Regions from separate parts of the Pseudoalteromonas sp. H103 genome, predicted to be linked through region 3. Evidence: predicted binding sites of a transcription regulator. Region 3 holds the regulator's gene; each other region holds the start of a gene.
What was found. The regulator sigma-54, encoded in region 3, starts transcription at its own class of promoters, with help from an activator protein. The targets are predictions, from matches to a motif close to GTTGGCACGNNNNTNGNNT.

Region 1 (6,599 bases), on a different contig from region 3:
GGCAAAGGTATTGAGTTTATAATTGATATTGACCCGCTAATAGCCCCAGATTTAATTTGCGACAGTATCCGCCTTCAGCAAATATTAGGTAACTTATTAACCAATGCGGTTAAATTTACTCATACAGGGTCGATTACACTTAAAATGGAGCTCATAGAGAGCGATAGCCTAGATCAGCAATATATTTGCTTTAAAGTCATTGATACAGGTATGGGTATAGATGAGGCCGATCAGAGGCGCTTGTTCGATGCCTTCACGCAAGGTGATGAGTCATCTACACGAATACACCAAGGAGTTGGCCTTGGTTTAGCTATTGTTAAACATGCAGTGTCGTTAATGGGCGGTGAAATAGCACTTAAAAGCAAAAAAGGTCATGGTTGTGAATTTAGCTTCAGTATTAGCTTATTAGTTGATTCCAGTAAAAATAAAATGCTGCCAAGTTATGCTCTCGCTATTTTATCAGAGCAAAGCAAAGAGCTTGAGCACGTTACTAATGCTTATAGTGAGCTGGCTAATATTAGTTTAGATGAGGTATTAAAATACCCAATTAAGCTATCTAACACTCAACAAATAATAGTGGATGCAAATGATTTACCTGAGCTATTAAAAGTTGAAGTGATTAACGATTCACTATCAGCGAAAGAAGTATCAGTGATTATAGTTAATCATCAGCACACGCTTAACCTTCCTACCAGTGAGCATTTAGCTGCTAAGCATGTAAAGGCCTCTGCACTTGGGCAAAGGTTATTTAGCTTAAGCTCATTGATTGAGCCTAAAACAGATATAAATACGGTATTGCAAAATGTACCAGAACTAAAAGCAGATATATCAGGTCTACTTGTATTAGCAATTGATGATAATCAGCTTAATTTAGAGATTATTAGTAGTGTCCTTCGTCAAGCTAACATAAACGTAGTAACAGCTTTAAGCGCATCTATTGGTATGGAGCTATTACAAGTATTAAAACCGGATCTAATATTGATGGATGTGCAAATGCCACACATAGATGGCTGCCAAGCAACGACTTTGATTCGTCAACAGTTTGACGCAAAACAGTTACCTATTTTTGCGTTAACCGCGCATTGTGAACCCGCTGATATTGAGCGCTCTTTAAAGTGCGGCATGAATAAGCATTTAACAAAGCCTGTAGTTGCTAAGGTACTTATTGATGCAATAGCTGATTTAAACTTAGTAAAACCAAGCTTTTTTGAACGCTCGTTTGCACTTAGTCAATTTAGCTTAGACGAGACATTGCTTAATACCATGATTGGTAAGTTTGCTAACTTGTGCGAAACTCAATTAGCGCAAATAGCAGAAACCACCAGTAAAGATGATTTGGTACGCTTAGTGCATAGCATAAAAGGTGTGGCTGGTAATTTGGGTTTTAGGCGATTATCGCATTGTGCATTAGTATGCGAGCGAAACCTTAAAGCGACTAACGAGCCAGTTGCAACAACACTTAAAGAGCTTATTATGCAATTAGAGCAAGTAATTGTTTTTATAAATGGTTTAGGGGAGAAGGATGTCGAAAAGAGCTAAAGTATTAATAGTGGATGATGATCCGCTAAACAGATTAGTACTTGAAAAAACGCTTAAAGACGAGCACGACGTGTTCTTAGTTGATAGTGGTGAAAAAGCGCTGACATTTGTAAAAACAACACAAGTTGATTTAATTATCCTCGATGTAATTATGCCTGGTATTGATGGCTATGAAGTTTTAGTGCAGCTTAAAGAAAACCCTATAACTCAATCCGTGCCTATCATATTTATATCAGCAAACCGTAGTCATGACGACGAGGCTAAAGGCCTTGAATTAGGCGCAATGGATTATATTACTAAGCCATTTAGTCCCTCTATTGTAAGAGTAAGAGTTCGCAATCAGCTACTTATAAAGCAAAAAAATGACTTGCTTGAAATGTTGGCCTCTATTGATGGGTTAACTGAAATACCTAACAGACGCTACCTTGATGAAAACTTATCTCGCGAATGGCGCAGAAGTAAACGCAGTGGAACGCCATTGTCGGTATTACTTATGGATATAGACCATTTTAAACGTTACAACGACTGCTATGGACACCGAGCTGGCGACGAGTGTTTGAAAGAAGTTGCTCAAGTTCTTGCAGCTCAATGCGAGCGAGGAAGTGATTTTATAGCGCGTTATGGCGGTGAAGAATTTGCCGCAGTACTGCCTGGGGTGGGTAAAGCTGACGCAATTGAATTTGCCAATAAAATACGTAGTGCGGTTAATGCTTTGGATATAGAGCATAGAGCATCGTTAAATGCGGATCACATAACAATTAGTATTGGTATAGCAACAACCGAAAGCGGGCAAATATACGCTGAGCAAGCCCTATTAGAAGAAGCTGATTTAGGCTTATATGCCGCCAAAGATGAAGGTAGAGATAGAATAATAGCGCGTTAAAAAGAATATTTTTAAATGCAAAACGCCAATATTTATATTGGCGTTTTTAGTATCTAATGACTTTTGAGGTTAGACTTTTTGCTGTTTAGTTCGCGATCATACTCAAAGCAGTGTCACCAATACCTACCAACTTATCATTTTTAAATACAAGCGGCGTACATTCATCTTTCGTTGTTTTAGAATCAGAATGCTTACTATGAGTGACATAAAAAAGTACTTGGTATACATCGTCATCTTTTTTTAATAGCTCTGTGAAATTAGGCGTTTTTAATTGCGTTAAAACAGATTGATAGCTGCTATCCATCGTCAGTTCTGAAATAGCCTCACGGTTATTCTTATGGTGTGCTTGCCAGCTTGATGAGTTTTTCCCTGCCCAATGAGTCTCAGCTTCACCATCAGATACGGCGATAACACAGCCGGTTAAAAATGGTGCAATAAGAGCCGCTGCTAATAGAGATTTTTTCATTATGATATTCCTTAAATGAGTTTTTAATATTTTGATCATATAAGGCAAGTAGTAGGCCAAGTTTAAAAGTTATTTAAATTCAGTCGGTTAGATTTTCAGGGCTGTATTTAACTAATAATTTACAAAAATAATTAGTAAAAACAGCCACATTTTAGTTTTTTTAACTATTTGTCAGCAATGCAGTTATACCAAGCGGTTACGAGATTCGCCGTTATTAAATGCAGTAATATTTAGGCTGACCTCATTGATTAGTCGTACGATTGACTCAGTGCTTGCCCATGCAATGTGTGGTGTAAGTAATAAGTTATTACCAGTGTAATTAGCGAGGGGATTAGTTAGCTCCGCAGGCTCTTTTGTTAGTACATCTACGCCAGCGCCAGCAATTAAGTTTTGTCCAAGTGCTTTGGCTAAGTCAGCTTCGTTAATAATCCCACCACGTGCAGTATTAATAATAATACTACTTGGCTTCATCATTTTAAGCTCTTGTAGTGCTATTAAATCACGAGTTTCGTCAGTAAGAGGGCAGTGAACGCTGATTATGTCAGCCGTTTTTAGTACTTCTTCAAATGGGGTGCGTCCGTCTCTGCATTTTACGCCCTTGCGCTCAGCAATAATTACTTTTGCACCAAACGCCTCAGCTACTTTTGCTACGCCTTTACCCAGTGTTCCACCACCTATAATGGCAAATGTTTTACCTTGAAGGTCATTAAAACTGTAATCTAGTCGGCAAAACATTTCACTTTTTTGCCAAGCGCCTTGTTGGCAATCGGCTTGATAGCGATGAGTATTACCTAGTAAGTTAGTCACTAACGAAAATGTATGCTGAACAACAGAAGGCGTTGAGTAACCAGCAACATTAGTAACTGCAATACCAAACTCTTTTGCAGCGTCTAAATCAACATTATTAGTGCCAGTGGCACTAACGCAAATTAGCTTAAGTTGTTTTAACTGGCTAATCGTATCGCGATTTAATACTGCTTTATTGGTAATAAGTACATCTGCACCTTGGCAATGCTCAATAACTTGTTCTGGGCTGGTAAGTTCATACGTTGTTAAATTACCAAGTTGCTCAATACAAGCAAGAGATGTGTTAGCTAATGTGGCGTTATCAAGAATAGTAATGTTCATTATGAGCCTTTAATTAGTAGATCTAGAATAGTTTCAATCGTGAAAGTGTTAGCGATTTATAGAAACTGAAAATGTGAAGTTAAGGTACTACGAAAGGAAGCCTTTGAAAATGGTATTACTACCAAATGACTAGGCTATCTTTTGAGGCTAAATATACGCTGCTCTTTGCTTTATAAAACCACTCTTGTTTAAAGCAGTTCTGGCCCTGAAAGCCTATAAGGCCTTAATGCGTTATTTATAGTGGTCTGCCCACTAGCACATTGATAACATGGTATTTTGGTTAACTGATCAGATTTTTTGCACTTATGAGCCTCCTCATGGTCATAAGAGTAGTTACTTAGCTAAATTTGGTTAAGAGATTTATTATTTAGGCTCAGAATAAATTAGATCAAAATCGTTTTTTGGTTATTTCGCATTTTAGATCGCCTGAGTTATAATCGAACTTAGACATAAACGGTGCGCCTTGGCGTGCCGTTTTTTAACATTATAGATGTAGTAATGAGTGAATTAGAAGATAAATACGCAGATATACGCCCATACAATGACAGCGAAGTTGCGGCTTCGTTAACACGTTTAATTAATGATAATGCGTTTATTGATGTAATAGCAAAGTATAATTTACCGCGATTTTTATCATCAATGCCTTTTATTACCCGCCCGCTGGTAAAAAGTCAGTTACGTAAAAAGTGGGGCAAAGTAAGCACTGTTGAAGACGTACAAAACGAAGTGGCGCAATACTTAGATAAATTAGTAAAACGTACGACTTCTAAAGTCACTTTTTCTGGGTTAGATCAATTAGATCCAAACCAAGCTTATTTATTTATTTCAAATCATCGCGACATAGTGCTCGACCCTGCTTTAGTAAACTGGGGTTTATATCAGCATAAAATGAAAACAGTGCGTATTGCTATTGGCGATAATTTATTGCAAATACCTTACATCACTGAGCTAATGCGCCTAAACAAAAGCTTTATTGTTAAACGCTCAGCAAAAGCGCCAAAAGAAATGCTTAAAGCGCTCACCCAGCTTTCATCTTATATTTACGACTCTTTAGTTGGCGGTAATTCTATTTGGATTGCGCAAAAAGAAGGGCGTGCAAAAGATGGCTTTGATCAAACTGATCCGGCACTTTTAAAAATGCTGCAATTAAATGGTCGTAAGCAAAAGAAAGAGTTTGGCGAATATATTAAAGAGCTTAAAATTGTTCCTGTGTCTATTTCGTATCAGTATGAACCATGTGCTATTGCTAAAGCCAAAGAGCTTTATCATAAGCAGCACCATGGTGAGTATATAAAATCGGCCGGTGAAGACATTGCAAGTATTGTTGAAGGTTTTAGCACCGCGAAAGGGCATGTACATTTAGCCTTTGGGCAACCAATAGAAGAGCAATGCGATAGCGCAGAAGAGCTTGCTAAAACAATTGATCAGCAAATAGTGGATTCATTTTACCTGCATCCAGGTAACTATATTGCTGGTGGCTGTAAAAAGGCAGTTATTGACTCCCCAGATACGGCTAAGTTTGAGCAGCGTTTAGCACTGGTACCTGAGGAGTTAAAGCCGTTAGTACTGGCTATGTACGCTAAGCCATTTCACCGTAAAACAGAAATAAATACGAATAGCTGCGAGCATTAATAGTTGTTATTTTGGAAAGTTTTTTAAGCTAACTTCAGATCAAATAGATAAAAGCAGCAATTTAATTGCTGCTTTTTTTTTGTGCAAAAATAACGCTATACTAAGTACCTCTTATTTAACGGTGCGAATGCCATGCAACAAATTGAAATATTTGATATTCCAAGCCCTTGCAAAAGCATTTGCTTAGTAAATAACAGGGGATATTGTAAGGGGTGTTACCGAAGTCGTGATGAGCGCTTTGCATGGAACACACTTACTAATGCCCAAAAAAAGAAGGTGCTTAGTTTGTGTCAGCAGCGTTATAAACGCTATTTGCAGAAAAAGCAGCAAGCTGCAGCTCAAAACACACAGGCTGAGCAGCAAGGGTTCGACTTTTAAAAGTTTAATCCGTATTTGGCTTTAAGTGCGTAAACAGTGCCGTTATTAGTTAAATTAATTAGCGATTTTTCGAGCTTATCTACCAAGTTTTTATTATTTTTATTTAAGTAATGATAAAGCGGGTAAGTGGTTAGTACTTCTTTTTCGAAGCAGCTTTTTGGTTTAACCGCAGAGTTATTTTCAGGCACAAAGTCAACCATCAAAGCACCTTGAACCTTTTGCTGAGCAAGTAAGTTTAGTTGTGTGCTTATACTTTTTACTTTAATGATAGAGCCTGCAAATTTAGTGCTCGCTAAATAGCGCTCTTGAACAGGGTAAGCATCAACAATAGCAATGCTCTCAAGTTGTTCTAATTTATTGGGTAGGCATGTTTTATAAAGAATTAAGTCGAATTTAAATAGCTCGTAGTTAACCCTAACTAAATTTTTGTAATCTTGTTCAACGCTTATATCTCTTCCTAATTGGCCATCTAATACGCCATTATTTGCCGCTAACAAAGCATTCTTACGGCTAAAATCGATTATATGTATTTTAAAGCCAATATCGGCGTACGCTAATTTTAATAGTTCTAAT
Region 2 (6,599 bases), on a different contig from region 3:
TCTTACAATGCGGGGTATCATCGTATAAAACGTTGGTTACCCGATGAAGCAATTCCGGCTGAGTTATGGGTAGAGCTTATTCCGTATCGTGAGACCCGCGACTATGTAAAAAATGTATTTGCATATAGGCAGGTGTATCACACTCGAATGGGCAGAGAAGGTAATATACTTGCGCCGCTGCTTGAAATGAAAATGGGTGGTTGAATATATAATACCCACCGAGTAATAACTTAACACGATTGGTATAAGCATTAAGAAGGGGGATATTTACATGTTAAATATCCCCCTTTTTTGAGCGCTCAGCCTTTAAGTGGTAGACTCAAAGCAAGTTAAATTTAACAGATGGATTAACAATGGATAAATTAGCCGTTTTATACGCCGAACATATTGCAACACTGCAACAGCGTACTCGTACAATTTGTGACCGTGAAGGGTTAGAGGGATTAGTTATTCACTCAGGCCAAGCTAAGCGCCAGTTTTTAGACGACATGTATTACCCATTTAAAGTTAATCCACAATTTAAAGCTTGGTTGCCTGTAATAGATAATCCACATTGCTGGATTGTGGTTAATGGTAGCGATAAGCCAAAGCTTATTTTTTATCGTCCAGTTGATTTTTGGCATAAAGTACCTGACGAGCCACGTGACTTTTGGGCTGAGTACTTTGATATAGAGCTATTACTACAGCCTGATCAAGTAGAAAAGCTACTTCCATACGATAAAGCTAAATATGCGTATATGGGCGAGTACATTGAAGTAGCACAAGCACTTGGTTTTAGTTTAATGAACCCTGAGCCTGTATTAAATTACTTTCATTTTCATCGTGCATACAAAACGCAGTACGAGCTTGAATGTTTACGCCAAGCTAACCGCATTGCAGTAGACGGGCATAAAGCTGCACGCGATACGTTTTACAACGGTGGTAGCGAGTTTGATATTCAACAAGCGTACCTTATGGCTACACGCCAAAGCGAAAACGAAATGCCGTACGGTAATATTGTTGCGCTTAACGAAAACTGCGCTATTTTGCATTACACACATTTTGACCCTAAAGCGCCGCATACTCATAATTCGTTTTTAATTGATGCAGGTGCAAACTTCAACGGTTACGCTGCTGATATTACTCGTACATACGATTTTAAAAAGCAGGGTGAATTTGCTGAGCTTGTTAATACTATGACGGCTACGCAAATTGAGTTAGGCAAAGGTTTAAAACCAGGTATGTTATATGGCGATTTACATGTTGAGTGCCATAACCGTATTGCGCAAATTCTTAGCGACTTCAAAATTGTAAACTTACCAGCGGCAGAAATTGTTGAGCGTAAAATTACGTCTACTTTTTTCCCGCATGGACTCGGGCATCATTTAGGTTTACAAGTTCATGATATGGGCGGTTTTATGAGTGATGAAAAAGGAGGGCATCAGCCGTCACCAGAAGGGCACCCATTCTTGCGTTGTACTCGAAAAATTGAGAAAAACCAAGTATTCACTATAGAGCCGGGTTTATATTTCATTGATTCACTATTAGGTGATTTAGCACAAACCGACAACAAACAGTTTATTAACTGGGATAAAGTTGAGACATTTAAACCTTATGGCGGTATTCGTATTGAAGACAACATTATTGTTCACGAAGATAGCCTAGAAAATATGACTCGTGATTTAGCGCTCGACTAAATCCTTATAAAGACGAGTTAGCTAATACGCGCTAAAATACGCGAATACAAAGGGGCCTTTTGGCCCCATTTTTAATTGAGCTTTAATTATGTCTGAATATAAATACCCTGCCGAAGATGTGTTTCACCAAGAAGAAATTAAAAAAAGCACTTTTATTGTTCATATAGCTCATACACCTGATTTAAATGCAGCTAAAGCGTTTATTAAAAGCATTGAAGAAAAGTACTCAGATGCTCGCCATAATTGTTGGGCGCATGTAGCAGGTAATCCTGGTGGCAGCCATGTTTATGGTTTTTCAGATGATGGAGAGCCAAATGGCACAGCAGGCAAACCTATGTTAAATGTGCTGGTGGGATCGGGGCTTGGTGAAATTACCGCAGTGGTTACACGTTATTTTGGGGGTATTAAGTTAGGCACGGGTGGTTTAGTGCGTGCTTATGGCGGCTCGCTTAATAATGCGCTTACTCAACTTAAAACAGTCACTAAAGTACCTAGCGTAGAAATTATTGGCCAAAGTGAATACAACATGCAAGGTGCAATAGAGCAGTTATTAAAAACCAGTTATCAGGTACTTAATATTGATAAGCAATTTACTGCTAATATTGAATGGGTGATCACAATAGATAGCCGACAAGCCCAGCAAGCAATAAAAGATATTTTTGATTTAAGCCACGGCGCAGTTGAGTTAACTATTAAAGAGTAATAACCTACACAAATTGCATTTAATGCATACCTGTTTAATTTGATCTGATTGAAGTTACTCAATCTCAGTTTACTAATAATAAAAGCGATAAGCTAAATGCAATTTCGTACCATCATAAAAATTCTTGGCCAACTTGTTGCGCTGTTTAGTATTACCATGGTGCCACCGGCACTGGTGTCTTTAATTTATAAAGACGGTGGTGGTGTTCCGTTTGTTTTAGCATTTATATTCAGCGTTGTTATTGGCATGATGGCTTATTACCCAAACCGCCATGAAAACGGCGATTTAAAAGCACGCGAAGGCTTTTTAATTGTTGTTTTGTTTTGGTTGGTACTTGGGGCATTTGCGTCCTTGCCGCTTATATTTTTACAAGAGCCAAACTTATCTTTGGCTGATGCCGTATTTGAGGCATTTTCAGGCCTTACAACCACCGGTGCTACTGTACTAACGGGTATTGAATACTTGCCAAAATCAGTATTATTCTATCGCCAGCAACTCCAGTGGTTTGGCGGTATGGGTATAATCGTACTTGCTGTCGCTATACTGCCCATGCTTGGTGTGGGTGGCATGCAGTTATACAGAGCTGAAATACCTGGTCCTGTTAAAGACTCTAAAATGACCCCTCGCATAGCCGATACTGCCAAGCACCTTTGGTATATTTATGTGTCGTTAACTATTACGTGTATGCTGGCTTATTGGGCTGCAGGAATGGAGTGGTTTGATGCTATATGCCATGCGTTTTCTACAGTCGCGATAGGTGGTTTTTCTACTTACGATGCGTCTATGGGTCATTTTGACAGCCCAATGATTAACTTTATTTGCGTGTTCTTTTTAATTATTGCCGCCGTCAACTTCTCTTTGCATTACGCCGCAGTGGCGAGCAGAAACATTCAAGTATATATACGTGATCCTGAGTTTAAGGTGTTTTTATGTATTCAATTAGCGCTGGTGGTTATTTGTTTTACTGTGCTTTCATCCAACGAAATATTTGCCAATGGCGACGAGACCCTCGATCAAGCTTTGTTTCAAGCGGTATCTATGAGTACAACAGCAGGCTTTGCTACCGATAACTTTTCTACTTGGCCGCTGTTTTTACCTATTTTACTTATATTTTCGAGCTTTATTGGTGGCTGTGCAGGCTCTACCGGTGGCGGTATGAAAGTAGTAAGAGTGTTTTTACTTTACTTACAGGGCGTACGTGAACTTAATAGGCTTGTACACCCACGCGCTATATACTCTATTAAACTCGGCCGTAAAGCATTGCCAGATAAGGTTGTAGAGGCCGTGTGGGGCTTTTTCTCGGCATATGCACTGGTGTTTATTATTATTATGCTGGCGCTTATGGGGACTGGTATGGATAACATAACGGCGTTTTCTGCCACTGCTGCATGTTTAAATAACTTAGGCCCAGGTTTAGGTGATGTTGCCTCGCACTATGGTGCAATTACCGATGGCGCAAAATGGTTGCTAACTATTGCTATGGTATTTGGCCGGTTAGAAATATTCACGTTATTAGTATTATTTACGCCTACTTTTTGGCGCGGCTAAACGCTATTAAACTAACTCAGGGGTAGAGTATGCCAGCGTCAAATCTAAATAAATTACACCAACTCACTACGAGTGGCTTGGTTGACTTAGAAATACTCACTCCCACCGACAGTAAGCGCATTAAAACCGAGTTTGTAGGCTTGCTCGAAAATAAATTTATTATTTTAAATTACCCTAGTTCAAAGCGCTTGCCTGCGAGTAGTGATTATTTACGCGATGGTGTAATGGTTATAGTAAGAGCATTAATAGAGGGCAGTGGCGGGCAGATTATTGCATTTCGACAACAAATAATGTCGGTGGCTTCTCATCCTGCTAGGTTGATTTTTATTAACTACCCTAAGCAAGTACAGCTTTTTGCTCTGCGCTCTCAAGCACGCATACCTACCTTATTACCGGCTAAATTAAAAGTGAGCGATGACAGAGTACTTGAAGGCATCATCAAAGATATTTCACTCACTGGTGTTATGTTTGATGTTAGGGGCGATCAACAAGACGAAGACTTAAAAAACATGCAATGCACTGTAATACTAGATACCAATAGTAAGGATTTTCAGGGTGAGATTTGCAGTGTGAAAGAGCACTCATCGGGTGTTAATTGCGGAATTAGGTTATTAGCCAGTGAAGATGAAATGAAAGCATTTATGAAAGAACATTTTATCGACCCATCAGTACTTGATATGGCTGTAGAGTAGTAACGTTTCGCCTTTTTGCAACAAAAAGGTATTTTGTGTAAAAATTTAAAAATACTTCTTCATTTAATTTAAAAATAAATATAATTTCCTTAAATAACAGTTTGTTGAGTTAGTTGAAAATAGAATTATTATTTTCACTGCAAACCTGCTTAGCTTATAGTTTACTTAAATTTTCTAGGTAAAACCCCTCATTTCTATTAAATACTCAAAACTGTAGCTTTTTACTTAATTGTAACTATCTGTTTTTGTTTAATTTAATTTCTTCATTATAAATCGCGTTGCTAAATAGCAACAAAAATCACAGCTAAAATCTTCAAAAAACGAAGGTGTTATCTTAATGTATTGATATATATAAACTTTTAAATGTTGGCATTTAAGTTGTAATAGTCTAAGTGTACTGAACGAAAACGTGATTTACAGTGAAAGACTTAATCGCACACACATAAATTTGAAGGATACATATTATGAAAAGCATTAATAAAACTTTAGCACTAATCGCTATTGCATCTTCATCAGCAGCTTTTGCAGCATCAGATTTCGATACGTTAGATGTAGATGGTAATGGCGCAATTAGCCAAGCAGAAGCATCGGTAGATGCAAAGCTAATGAGCATGTTTTCAGAGCTCGATACTGACCAAAATGGTGAGTTATCAAAAGAAGAGTTTTCAAAAGCTTAATTTAAAGTGATTTATCCTGAGTTGCCAAAGACAACCTAAGCAGGCAAGGGAGCTTACGAAAGAGGATAACAAGGAAGTGAATTTGACTTTAATTTTAGCAAACCAATTTTTTGATAAAACATTGAATATGAAGGAATACGCTATGAAACATCTAAATAAAGCACTTGCTCTTATTGCTATCGCATCTTCTTCAGCTGCATTTGCAGCATCAGATTTCGATAGTTTAGATATCGACGGCAGTGGCACTATCAGCCCAAGCGAAGCGGCAGTAGATACAGATTTAATGGCTGAATTTATTGAGCTGGATACAGACGGTAGTGGTGAGCTTTCTAAAGAAGAGTTCTCAAATTACTAATTAACCTATAAAGGTTAAGCATTTTCACAGTTAGGGATCTTTGAAAAGGACTTCCCATCTTACTAGGAATATTATTATGAAAACATTAAATACAACACTTGCAGTTTTAGTTTTAGCATCTTCATCAGCAGCTTACGCAGCAGTAGACTTTGCCTCATTTGATGCCGATGGTGATGGTGCAATCACTAAGCAAGAAGCGCAAGTAAATGCACAATTAGTAAAGATTTTTGATGATTTAGATGCAGATGGAAACGGCGAGCTTTCAAAAGAAGAGTTTGCAAAAGTACAGTAAGCAAACGCTTCATACTCCACTAAAGCCGCCTTAGTCAGCGGCTTTTTTGCGTTTATGCTAAGTGATTATAAGAATATAGCACTTACTTGGAATAGCTTTTCTACAACGGTAATGTGTTTTTTGTCGATTAAAAACATTATTACATGGTCGCCCGACATGATAATTGTATCGTCGTGGGCTATAAGTACATCGTCGTTACGTACTATTGCGCCAATAGTAGTACCAGCAGGAAGTTTAATATCGGCAATGGCACGGCCAACAACTTTTGAAGTGTTTTCGTCGCCATGAGCGACGGCTTCAATTGCTTCTGCTGCACCTTTACGTAATGAGTAAACATTAACAATATCACCACGGCGTACATGAGTAAGCAATGCCGATATAGTAGCCTGTTGCGGCGATATGGCTATATCTATTTCCCCACCTTGTACTAAATCAACGTATGCACCACGTTGAATAAGTACCATGGTTTTTTGTGCCCCCATTCGTTTTGCAAGCATAGCCGACATGATATTTGCTTCATCATCGTTAGTTACGGCAATAAATACGTCAACTTGCTCTATATGCTCTTCAGATAGCAGTTCCTGATCTGATGCATCACCACAAAATACCACTGTGTTGTCGAGCATTTCAGATAGTTGCTCAGCGCGCTCTTTACT
Region 3 (6,599 bases):
AAATGGGTAAAGCTAATTTAATAGGTAAAGGTCCTAATTGCTTAGTGCCAGAAGAAGGCCGAGATGAAAAAGCAGGTAAAGGCGGAAAAGGTCGTCCAGCTTTAACGCGCCATACCGGTTTTAGCCAATTTAAAAAGGCGAATACAAAACCCAAAGTGGGCGGTAATCGTCAGCGAGCAAGGTAATAGCCACGCAAGCATAAAATTTATAAGCTCTTTATTGTCAAATTAGCATGGGCAATAAAGAGTTTTTACTAAAAAGCGTCAGATAACCATAAGCGTAATTTAAGCGACCATAAAGGCTGGATGCCTGTAAGCCCTTGCGTCATTTTGCTATCTTTTAAAATAATGTAGGAAGGCGTTACTTGTCCTTGCCAATCGGCAAATATCTCACCATTTTGATCGTTTATTGTTGTAAAGGTGTAGCTTTTTTCATTGAGGTAGCTATGAAGATCTTGATCCGAACCCGACTTTATCGCAATGGTCACTACCGAGTAATTATTGTCAGTTGCAAGCTCGTTTATAGCTTCAGAGGTAATACTACAAATAGGGCACCAAGTACCCCAAAAATAAATAAGCGTTGGTTTGCTTTGGCTAATTTTACTTAGGTTTATGGACTTGTCTTGGTAGTCTATTAACTGCAATTGCGGATTAGCTGGCATCACAGGTTGTCGCCACCAATTGATAGCCGTATAAATTATGGAAAATATAAAACCATACACCAACACACTCTTTAGTGTTGAAAGCCCTTTATGTTTGAGTGATTTTTTAGGTTTGCTTTTATTACTAGCTGCCATGAGAATACTTATTTAAATCACTTTTATAAAACGGTTTAAATTTATACCAGCAACCAGGTAGCAGTACCTAAAAAGGCAAATATACCAACAATATCTGTTACGGTCGTGAGCACAACACTGCCTGCTAATGCAGGGTCAATATTCATTTTTTTCAATATAATAGGAATACTTGCACCAGCCACACCCGCGACGACTAAGTTCATAAACATAGCAAAAGCGAGTACGCCACCAAGCATAAAATCCCACTGCCAAAGTGCTATTACACCAGCAATTAAAAGAGACCACAAAATACCGTTTAACGCGCCAATGGCAAGCTCTTTCATCATTAAGAAGCGTTGGTTTGTTTGATTTATATGACCTACAGCAATACCTCGAATAACGAGTGTTAAAGATTGACTGCCAGCAACGCCCCCCATAGAAGGCACAATACCGTTTAGCACCGCCAAAATAGGCAATACATCTAAAGTACCTTCGAAAAAGCTTGCTACAAAGGCTGCTGCAAGAGCGGTTAATAAGTTTACACCTAACCAAACTGAGCGTTTTTTTGAGCTTTTTAAAACGGGTGCAAAGGTATCTTCTTCGTCATCAAGACCCGCTAAGCTCAAAAGGCTATGCTCAGCGTCTTCGCGTATTACATCAACAATGTCATCAATGGTTACACGGCCTAAAAGGTGTGCGTTATCATCAACTACCGGTGCAGATATCCAGTTATGACGCTCAAAAAGTTGTGCAACTTCACTTTCATCCATAGAGATTGGAATAGATTCACAATCTTCGTCCATTAAATCAAGAACGATTTTTTCTGGTGGGTTAGTGAGTAAGGTGCTGAGTGATAATGCACCTAAAAAACAGTTATGCTTATCAACTACATATAAGTCATCAGTGCCTTCAGGTAGCTCGCCTCTAAGTCTAATATAACGAAGCACTACATCAAGAGTAACATCAGGGCGAATGGTTACCGTATCGGTGTTCATTAACGCGCCAGCAGAGCGCTCTTGATATGATAGGGCTTGAGTTGCCCGCTCTCTGTCTTGAATATCCATTGCGCTAACAACGTCTTTATAGACGGTGTCAGGTAGGCTTCGTAGAACTTCACCTAAATCATCATGCCCCATGTCTTCAGTAGCGGCGGCAATGTGTTCAGGCTCCATTTGAGCAATAATGCCTAAACGTACATCTTCAGAGAGTTCTTCAAGAACGTCACCCTGTACGTCAGGGTCAACTAATTGCCAAAGTAAGCGACGGATTTTGTGAGGTGATGATTCTAGTAAAAGAGCGGTGTCACAAGGAGCTGTTTTTGCAAGCATGCGCCTAACTTGAACAAATTGACCACTATTGAGTGACTTGGTCACCTGTTTTAATTGTTGTAGTGGATAATCTTGTTCAAAAGCTTCAGGCATTGGCGTCCTTTATAAATTTTTATATTACTTTAGGGGAGGTGGTGAGTGTACAGACGCACTAACCTTATTTATAAGCTTAACCGGGTAAAATTTTTTATTACTAAAAGTTAAGCCTAATTATTCTTGTTCATTAAATCGTTGTGCTATTAGTTGTCCAACAGCATGTAAGGCTTGCTCAGAATCGGGGCCTTCACACACTACTTTAACTTCTTTACCTTGGCTGCTTTCTAGTAGCATTAATGCAAGTACGCTATCGCCAGCTGCTTCTTTATCATCTTGAAACAGTGTAATTGTGGCATCAAACTGCACGGCTAATTGCGCAAGTACAGTGGCAGCTCTGGCGTGTAAGCCAAGTTTGTTTTTTATTAAAAAAGTGTCTTCACAATGCATAAGTTACTCTATGTAAGCTGAACTGGTGATTATTCGGCTGTATTATTTTTCTTGTTCGCGGTGTCTAATTTTTACGTTAGGGTGTGTCATCGCAAAGCTCTCACCAATTGTTTGTGCTAAATACACCGAACGGTGTTGCCCGCCCGTACAGCCAATGGCAATCGTTAAGTAACTACGATTATTACGCTCTAGGTGTGGTAGCCATGTTTGTACAAATGTTTGAATTTGCCAAGTGAATTTTTGTACTATGCTGTGACTCGCTAAGTAATCTTTAACAGGTTGGTCTAAACCATTTAAAGGCTTAAGCTCTGGCTCCCAATGCGGATTTGGCAAAAATCGAGCATCAAATACGTAGTCAGCTTCTTTAGGAATACCGTGTTTAAAGCCAAACGATTCAAAGGTTACAATAAGTTGCTTATCTTTTTTACCGAGAATTTTTTCACGAATAGACTCAGCTAACTGATGAACACTTAAGTCGGTTGTATCGAGCATAAAATCTGCGCGGGTTACTAATACATCTAGCAGTTGTTTTTCTTTTTTTATCGCTAAATCAAGTGGTAACGAGTCAATAGAAAGCGGGTGTAATCGGCGTGTTTCAGAAAAGCGTTTGATCAGAGTTTGATCGTCACTATCTAAATAAAATAAAGTGGGATTTGCAAAGCCCGGGAGGTATTCAAGAATATCGTTAAACTCATCTTGCTCTTTAGGGATGTTACGCACATCTATGCTTACAGCAATTTTATCGTAGGTATCCGATACGCTTCGCACTAAAGAAGGCAGTAGGTTTACTGGAATGTTATCTACGCAATAATAACCTAAATCTTCTACAACGCGTAAAGCAACCGACTTCCCAGAACCAGAGCGGCCACTTATGATAATTAACTCCATTTATCACCCTTTTAAACTACGATTGATTAACAATAACTTGGTAAAGCTCAGCATCGGATTTTGCACAGCGTAACTGTTTACAAAATTCTTTGTCATTTAGTTTATCAGCTATGGTTGCGAGAGTCTTTAGGTGCTGTTGGTTATCACCATCTGGTACGATGAGTGCAACAAATATATCAACAGGGCGGTTATCAATCGCATCAAAATTTACGGCTGTCTCGCTTACAAGCACTATTGCTAATGGCTCTTCTGCGCCACTCATTCTTCCATGAGGAATTGCAATACCACGGCCTATGCCTGTGCTACCAAGCTTCTCTCTATTCATTAGAGCACACAAAATATCTTGCTGAGAAAGATAAGGAAGCTTTTCATGAGCGAGTTCGCTAATAAACTCTAAAATTCTTTTTTTGCTATTAAAAAGGACCGCAGCTTTGCTGCAGTCCTGGCATATAAGTGAGCTTAATTTCATCATATTAATGTCGAGCAAGCTTCTCTTTGTGTTTAATAACTTGACGATCGAGCTTGTCAATCAACGAGTCTATGGCAGCATACATGTCTTGATGTTCGGTAGATGCAAATAACTCTGCACCACTTACATGGATTGTAGCTTCAGCTTTTTGGTTAAGTTTTTCTACATCGAGAATGACATGAACATTGTTTATATGATCAGAATGCCTTTCTAGCTTTGCAAATTTATTATTTACGTAGTCTCTTAATGAATCAGTAACATCTACATGACGACCAGTTAAGTTTAGTTGCATAAGCGTTTTCCTCTTTGTTTTGCGTCTTATATCAAACTCTTTCGTTGATTAGACGGTGGAATAGCCAGAGATTCGCGGTATTTTGCGATTGTGCGTCTAGCTACTTTAATTCCTTGCTCAGCCAATATATCCGCAATTTTACTATCACTCAATGGTTTTGCTGAGTTTTCTGCGGCAATCAGTTTTTTAATCAAAGCACGTATTGCTGTAGATGAACACTCACCACCATTTTCGGTGCTTACGTGGCTTGAGAAAAAGTATTTAAGCTCAAATATACCACGTGGCGTGTGCATATACTTTTGAGTAGTTACACGCGAAATAGTCGACTCGTGCATTTCTACCATTTCAGCAACATCGTTTAAAACCATAGGTTTCATGGCTTCTGGACCGTGTTCAAAAAAGCCCTGTTGTTGCTTAACAATACAATTAGTTACTTTTAGTAGTGTGTCGTTTCTACTCTCTAGGCTCTTTATAAACCATTTAGCTTCTTGTAAATGAGAGCGAATAAATTGACTGTCACCACTAGATTTAACTGTTCGTGACATAGCTGCATATTGGCTATTAACACGTATCTTAGGCATGCTATCTGGGTTTAGCTCAACTACCCAACGGCCTTTTATTTTTTTAACTGATACATCGGGGATCACATACTCTGATTCTTCCCTTACAATAGTATCTGCTGGCTTAGGGTTTAGAGTGTGAATTAACGTCATTACTTCTTTAAGCTCGTCTTCTTTGAGCTTAGTTTTCTTCATTAATGTACGATAGTCGCGAGCCGCTAATAGGTCAATATGATCGGTTAAAATCATCTTTGTTTCATTGATAAAAGGCGTATCTTTATCAAACTGATTTAGCTGAATACACAAACACTCTTGTAAGCTACGAGCTGCTATACCCACCGGATCAAACAACTGAATACGTTTTAAAACGGCTTCTATTTCATCAAGTTCAACTTCGCCTTCGTCGTCGTTCTCTTGATTAAAGCTTTCTAAAATATCTTCACAGCTTAGCGTTAATATACCTGAGTCATCGACTGCTTCAACAATCGCTATTGCAATTGCTTCATCAGTAGGGCTAAACGGCGTGAGCTGTAATTGCCACATTAGGTATTCGTGAAGAGTTTCGGTTGAAGCACCTTGATAAATAGACTCATCTTCTGGCATAGGGCCTGATGATGAAGCAGGAGCTGCGCTCATGTACTCATCCCAGCTTACATCCATAGCCATTTCGTCACTTACGGTGTCTTTAGTAAGTGCTTCACCACTGTCTTGCTCGTACTCGCTTGGTTTTTCGTCGGCATTAGCACTTACGGTTAATTCATCGTTATCTGCTTTTTGCTCGTTTTTGCCAGCTGATTCTTCCGTGTAATCTTGTTCATCTACTTCTAGAAGCGGATTGCTATCAAGCGCTTCTTGTATTTCTTGCTGGAGATCCAATGTACTGAGTTGCAACAAACGAATTGCTTGTTGCAGTTGTGGAGTCATTGTAAGTTGCTGGCCCATGCGCAGCTGTAATGATTGCCTCATGTATCTCTAACAATCCTTTTATGTTGTTATAATTAATACTAGCAGATGCTTAAAGACATGGCGTAAATGTTACAGCCTAAATTGCTCGCCTAAATAAACATCGCGTACCGTTTTGTCATTTAATACGTGCTCTGGTGTACCAGAAGCGATTAACTCTCCATGAGAAACAATGTAGGCTTTTTCACAAACATCAAGGGTTTCTCTTACGTTATGATCGGTAATTAATACACCAATCCCACGATTTTTAAGATGTTCTATTATTTTCTTTATATCTAACACCGATATAGGGTCTACACCTGCAAAGGGTTCGTCGAGCAATATAAATTTAGGATTAGCAGCTAGTGCGCGTGCAATTTCTACGCGGCGTCGCTCACCACCCGATAAAGCCATACCTTGGCTGTCTCGAATATGTTGAATACTAAATTCATCTAACAAGTTGTTAAGCGTATCTTCTCTTGCTTTTTTGTTAAGCTCTTTACGCGTTTCTAAAATAGCCATTAAATTTTGATAAACGGTAAGTTTTCTAAAAATTGATGACTCTTGTGGTAAGTAGCCTATGCCTAATCTAGCACGACTATGCATAGGTAAAAGAGTAATATCGTTCTCATCAATAGAAATTTTGCCTTTATCACTCGGTACAAGGCCCACTATCATATAAAACGTAGTGGTTTTACCTGCGCCGTTAGGCCCAAGCAATCCAACAATACTGCCAGCTTTGACTTCTAGGCCAACATTTTTTACTACTTCACGGCCTTTATAGCTTTTTGCTAATAGCTCTGCTTTTAATGTACTCATGGCTGGCCTTTGTCACTTTTTTTTACTTTTTTAGGCTCAACAG

Region 1: the regulator sigma-54 is predicted to act here: its motif matches at 2,931-2,949, upstream of ATS74_RS13750 (DUF3192 domain-containing protein).
Region 2: the regulator sigma-54 is predicted to act here: its motif matches at 4,985-5,003, upstream of ATS74_RS06775 (EF-hand domain-containing protein).

What each region holds. Positions count from the first base shown of each region.
Region 1 is NZ_LOFG01000016.1:348,063-354,661, forward strand. Features, by position in the region: gene ATS74_RS13740 (ATP-binding protein) at 1-1,539, shown strand, start outside; gene ATS74_RS13745 (diguanylate cyclase) at 1,523-2,422, shown strand; gene ATS74_RS13750 (DUF3192 domain-containing protein) at 2,508-2,888, opposite strand; gene ATS74_RS13755 (D-2-hydroxyacid dehydrogenase) at 3,072-4,016, opposite strand; gene ATS74_RS13760 (1-acyl-sn-glycerol-3-phosphate acyltransferase) at 4,515-5,648, shown strand; gene ATS74_RS13765 (DUF1289 domain-containing protein) at 5,781-6,026, shown strand; gene ATS74_RS13770 (transporter substrate-binding domain-containing protein) at 6,023-6,599, opposite strand, start outside.
Region 2 is NZ_LOFG01000008.1:11,966-18,564, reverse strand. Features, by position in the region: gene ATS74_RS06800 (transglycosylase SLT domain-containing protein) at 1-204, shown strand, start outside; gene pepQ (Xaa-Pro dipeptidase) at 354-1,676, shown strand; gene ATS74_RS06790 (YigZ family protein) at 1,765-2,379, shown strand; gene ATS74_RS06785 (TrkH family potassium uptake protein) at 2,476-3,927, shown strand; gene ATS74_RS06780 (flagellar brake domain-containing protein) at 3,957-4,619, shown strand; gene ATS74_RS06775 (EF-hand domain-containing protein) at 5,084-5,296, shown strand; gene ATS74_RS06770 (calmodulin) at 5,439-5,651, shown strand; gene ATS74_RS06765 (EF-hand domain-containing protein) at 5,728-5,943, shown strand; gene trkA (Trk system potassium transporter TrkA) at 6,009-6,599, opposite strand, start outside.
Region 3 is NZ_LOFG01000001.1:67,911-74,509, forward strand. Features, by position in the region: gene ATS74_RS00355 (YgiQ family radical SAM protein) at 1-185, shown strand, start outside; gene ATS74_RS00360 (protein disulfide oxidoreductase) at 254-796, opposite strand; gene mgtE (magnesium transporter) at 838-2,196, opposite strand; gene ATS74_RS00370 (HPr family phosphocarrier protein) at 2,314-2,586, opposite strand; gene rapZ (RNase adapter RapZ) at 2,629-3,474, opposite strand; gene ATS74_RS00380 (PTS sugar transporter subunit IIA) at 3,491-3,943, opposite strand; gene hpf (ribosome hibernation promoting factor) at 3,948-4,235, opposite strand; gene ATS74_RS00390 (RNA polymerase factor sigma-54) at 4,262-5,761, opposite strand; gene lptB (LPS export ABC transporter ATP-binding protein) at 5,831-6,556, opposite strand; gene lptA (lipopolysaccharide transport periplasmic protein LptA) at 6,553-6,599, opposite strand, start outside.